DNA from 2 places in the Fictibacillus sp. S7 genome. Region 2 is predicted to be linked to the other one. Evidence: a T-box and tRNA genes for the amino acid it is inferred to sense, from the RefSeq annotation. Region 2 holds a T-box; the other holds one or more tRNA genes.
The links. A T-box is a leader RNA that pairs with one kind of tRNA and senses whether it is charged. The one in region 2 lies ahead of DMO16_RS21575 (tryptophan--tRNA ligase), so its partner is inferred to be a tRNA-Trp.

Region 1 (2,231 bases), 1.9 Mb from region 2:
ACTTTACCGTACATGAGGAAGAGGAGGAGTGAAGCTGACGAAGAAAATCGCCGTTGATCACAAATCGATAGATGTCTGGTGGCAATAGCGAAGAGGTCACACCCGTTCCCATACCGAACACGGAAGTTAAGCTCTTCAGCGCCGATGGTAGTTGGGGGCTTCCCCCTGTTAGAGTAGGACGTTGCCGGGCATATATATTATTCCACAGTAGCTCAGTGGTAGAGCTATCGGCTGTTAACCGATCGGTCGTAGGTTCGAGTCCTACCTGTGGAGCCATTATATGGAGAGCTGTCCGAGTGGCCGAAGGAGCACGATTGGAAATCGTGTATACGTTAACCGCGTATCAAGGGTTCAAATCCCTTGCTCTCCGCCATAATTACTTAACATACGGCCCGTTGGTCAAGCGGTTAAGACACCGCCCTTTCACGGCGGTAACACGGGTTCGAATCCCGTACGGGTCACCATGTTTTTTTCGAAGAAAAAAACTTATACATATAAACCTTTCGGAGGATTAGCTCAGCTGGGAGAGCACCTGCCTTACAAGCAGGGGGTCGGCGGTTCGAACCCGTCATCCTCCACCATTTTATCTTAATATATTGATTATCATCGCGGGGTGGAGCAACGAGCGCTACAGCACGATTAAGCTGCGAGTAAACTCGACGCATACACTTCTAAGAAAATACTGGTAGAGGAAGAGTTCCTCATACTCGGACACATCGTCCGTAATCTTAATATCATCGCGGGGTGGAGCAGTCTGGTAGCTCGTTGGGCTCATAACCCAAAGGTCGCAGGTTCAAATCCTGTCCCCGCAACCAAATGGACTCGTGGTGTAGCGGTTAACATGCCTGCCTGTCACGCAGGAGATCGCCGGTTCGATCCCGGTCGGGTCCGCCATTTTATCTTTAATAAGAAGTTTTGGCTCGATAGCTCAGTCGGTAGAGCAGAGGACTGAAAATCCTCGTGTCGGCGGTTCGATTCCGTCTCGAGCCACCATTTTTGGCGCCGGTTTAGCTCAATTGGTAGAGCAACTGACTTGTAATCAGTAGGTTGGGGGTTCAAGTCCTCTAGCCGGCACCACTATCCTTTTTGTTCGAAGTGTAAGAAATTTCCTCTTGAAGAATACATGGATATGTATTAAAATAGGTTTTGTCTCTCATGGAGGGGTAGCGAAGTGGCTAAACGCGGCGGACTGTAAATCCGCTCCTTTGGGTTCGGCGGTTCGAATCCGTCCCCCTCCACCATCTAATTTTTAGCACATTTATTTTGATTTAGGGGCATAGTTTAAAGGTAGAACGAAGGTCTCCAAAACCTTTGGTGTGGGTTCGATTCCTACTGCCCCTGCCATATGGCGATCGTGGCGAAGTGGTTAACGCACCGGATTGTGGTTCCGGCATTCGTGGGTTCGATTCCCATCGGTCGCCCCATATGATTGGGCTATAGCCAAGTGGTAAGGCAACGGACTTTGACTCCGTCATTCGTAGGTTCGAATCCTGCTAGCCCAGCCATATATGCGGAAGTAGTTCAGTGGTAGAATACAACCTTGCCAAGGTTGGGGTCGCGGGTTCGAATCCCGTCTTCCGCTCCAATTATATGATCTTTAAATGGCGGCATAGCCAAGTGGTAAGGCCAGGGTCTGCAAAACCCTTATCCACCGGTTCGAATCCGGTTGCCGCCTCCACTACATACCACCCAGCCGGGGTGGTGGAATTGGCAGACACACAGGACTTAAAATCCTGCGGTAGGTGACTACCGTGCCGGTTCGAGTCCGGCCCTCGGCACCAATTAAATACACTGCCAGCTTTACTTTTCACATGCCGGTGTGGCGGAATTGGCAGACGCGCACGACTCAAAATCGTGTTCCCTTGGGAGTGTCGGTTCGACCCCGACCACCGGTACCATTACATAACATAATAACGTTAAATATAGACGTTCCTTGCACAGTGCAAGGAACGTTTTTTTTCTTTATACTTTTTCAGTACGCAGAGATATACGTTTTTTCTCCATTACATTATCGCATACTAATATACGTGCATTTGGCGCCTAATACTATTCCACTCTCAAATTGTTCACAAAAGAATAAACACTTTGCCAATTATGTGCTCTACCCTAAACAAATGTAAAAAAAAGGCGAAATTTGTAGATGGAAGGCTGTCGGTAATCATATTCAGTATTCCTCTTTAAAATTTGGAAGGGAGTTTCATGAATGAGTGATTTGCAACGAAAGATGGGAA
Region 2 (2,231 bases):
TTGAATCTGAAATTTCCGGTCTGTATGTTGGCGGAGACGGAGCGGGCATTACCCGCGGTCTTGCTCAAGCCAGCGCCTGCGGTGTCTGGATTGCCCGGGATATCGCCGAAAAGCTGGAAACAAAAGAAAAAGATCTTGTGATTGTTGGATAATGACCGATTAATGGACTCATGGATTTTCATGGGTCTTTTTTGTTTTTGTTAAAAACGAAATGATACGCTAAACTGGAGGTACCACAAATAAAGGAGCTGTTTCTTATGTGCGGCAGATATTCGTTATATGCCGATATGGATTTTATTCAGGAAGAGTTTGATGTTACCATTCCAGGCACGTTGCCTAAACGTTTCAACATTGCACCTTCTCAGGATGTTCTTGTGGTTACCGCAGACGGCGGAAAACGAAAAGTTCACATGTACCGCTGGGGATTGATCCCCTTCTGGGCGAAAGACCCCAAAATCGGTTATAAAATGATCAATGCACGGGCAGAAACAGTCGATGAAAAATCATCCTTCAGAGGTCCGTTAAAAACAAAGCGCTGCCTCGTGATCGCAGACGGATTTTACGAGTGGAAGCGTGAAGACAAGTTAAAGCAGCCATTTCATATCCGGTTAAAAAGCGGCAAGCCTTTTGCCTTTGCCGGACTTTGGGATCAATGGGACCACAAGGGTGAAATCATCACCTCCTGCACACATATTACAACCATTCCAAATAAGCTTATGGAAGAGATTCATGACCGCATGCCGGTTATTCTCAACCGAGAAGCGCAGGACAGCTGGCTGGATCCCTCGATTCAGGACACAGAGTATTTAAAATCCCTTCTTGTACCCTATGAGAGTGAACATATGGAAGCTTTTGAAGTCTCACCTGTTGTCAATTCACCAAGAAATGATGTAGCAGACTGCATTGTTCCCTTATCAAATATTTCATCTTGATTTTTCTAGTTCCATAATATAACATTAGTACAATCATATTCAGCGTTGAAGAAGAAGAGTAAATATCACGTTGCACTTCAGAGAGCTGGCGGGCGGTGTGAGCCAGTGTGGAAAGGATATTGAATGGGCTTCTGAGCTTTCAAACCGAAACCTGTTGGGAGTAGGCTTTGACGGAAGGGTCTCGCCGTTATAAGGAGACAAGTATTCGGCTTTTGGATACTATTTGAGCGGACTGCTTTTGGGGCGGTTCAATTAAGGTGGCACCACGGGGTAACTCGTCCTTTTACAGGGACGGGTTACCCCTTTTTTTATTGAACAGGAGGAGAAAAGATGGAAAAAAAAGTAGTCCTGACAGGTATTAAATCAACCGGCCGGCCGCATGTCGGCAATTACATCGGTGCGATTAAACCGGCGCTGCAGCTGGCTGCCAGTAATGAATACTCGCCTTATTATTTTATCGCTGATTATCACTCACTCACTACCGTGCAAAATAGAGAGCAGTTTAAGGATTACGTGTATGGGATTGCAGCGAGCTGGCTTGCTTTGGGTCTCGATCCTGAGCAATCAACGTTTTACAGGCAGACGGATGTGCCTGAAATCATGGAGCTGTCCTGGATTCTGTCCTGTCTGACACCGAAAGGCTTGATGAACCGTGCCCATGCTTACAAAAGCGCAGTAGAACAAAACCTGCAGAACAGCCTTGATCAGGATGCGGGCATCAATATTGGTGTATACTCTTATCCCATTTTAATGGCGTCTGATATATTGTTATTCCAATCGGATATCGTCCCTGTCGGAAAGGATCAGATTCAGCATGTGGAGATTGCACGGGACATCGCTACCCACTTTAACCACGTTTTCGGAGAAACATTCTCCCTTCCCCAATACATGGTGGATACAACAACAGCGATGGTTCCTGGTCTTGACGGCAGGAAGATGAGCAAAAGCTATCATAATACGATCCCTCTCTTTTGTGAGGAAAAAGAATTGGAAAAATTAATCAAACGGATCGTAACAGATTCCACTCCGCCACAGGCCCCAAAAGACCCGGATCAGTCTTCTCTCTTCTTGCTCTACCGGGAATTTGCCTCCGAAAATGAGGTGGAGCAAATGCGGAATAACTATCGGTCGGGAATTGGATGGGGAGAAGTGAAAAAGGAGCTCTTCCTGGTGATGAAAAGATATTTAGAGCAGCCCAGACAGCGCTACAAAGAGCTGATGAGCAACTCGCGGGAAATTGATAAAATCCTTCATTATGGAGCAGAAAAAGCGAGACAGAAGGCAAAGCCTTTTCTTAAT

Region 1: it encodes a tRNA-Trp, which carries the amino acid that the T-box ahead of DMO16_RS21575 (tryptophan--tRNA ligase) is inferred to sense. The anticodon was not compared.

What each region holds. Positions count from the first base shown of each region.
Region 1 is NZ_QJKL01000001.1:2,347,883-2,350,113, reverse strand. Features, by position in the region: rRNA gene rrf (5S ribosomal RNA) at 75-190, shown strand; tRNA gene DMO16_RS12105 (tRNA-Asn) at 202-276, shown strand; tRNA gene DMO16_RS12100 (tRNA-Ser) at 283-373, shown strand; tRNA gene DMO16_RS12095 (tRNA-Glu) at 390-464, shown strand; tRNA gene DMO16_RS12090 (tRNA-Val) at 506-581, shown strand; tRNA gene DMO16_RS12085 (tRNA-Met) at 739-815, shown strand; tRNA gene DMO16_RS12080 (tRNA-Asp) at 819-894, shown strand; tRNA gene DMO16_RS12075 (tRNA-Phe) at 918-993, shown strand; tRNA gene DMO16_RS12070 (tRNA-Thr) at 1,002-1,077, shown strand; tRNA gene DMO16_RS12065 (tRNA-Tyr) at 1,158-1,241, shown strand; tRNA gene DMO16_RS12060 (tRNA-Trp) at 1,271-1,344, shown strand; tRNA gene DMO16_RS12055 (tRNA-His) at 1,349-1,424, shown strand; tRNA gene DMO16_RS12050 (tRNA-Gln) at 1,431-1,505, shown strand; tRNA gene DMO16_RS12045 (tRNA-Gly) at 1,511-1,585, shown strand; tRNA gene DMO16_RS12040 (tRNA-Cys) at 1,604-1,678, shown strand; tRNA gene DMO16_RS12035 (tRNA-Leu) at 1,693-1,781, shown strand; tRNA gene DMO16_RS12030 (tRNA-Leu) at 1,814-1,898, shown strand; gene DMO16_RS12025 (APC family permease) at 2,204-2,231, shown strand, end outside.
Region 2 is NZ_QJKL01000001.1:4,244,138-4,246,368, reverse strand. Features, by position in the region: gene DMO16_RS21585 (NAD(P)/FAD-dependent oxidoreductase) at 1-152, shown strand, start outside; gene DMO16_RS21580 (SOS response-associated peptidase) at 258-932, shown strand; T-box leader at 969-1,218, shown strand; gene DMO16_RS21575 (tryptophan--tRNA ligase) at 1,263-2,231, shown strand, end outside.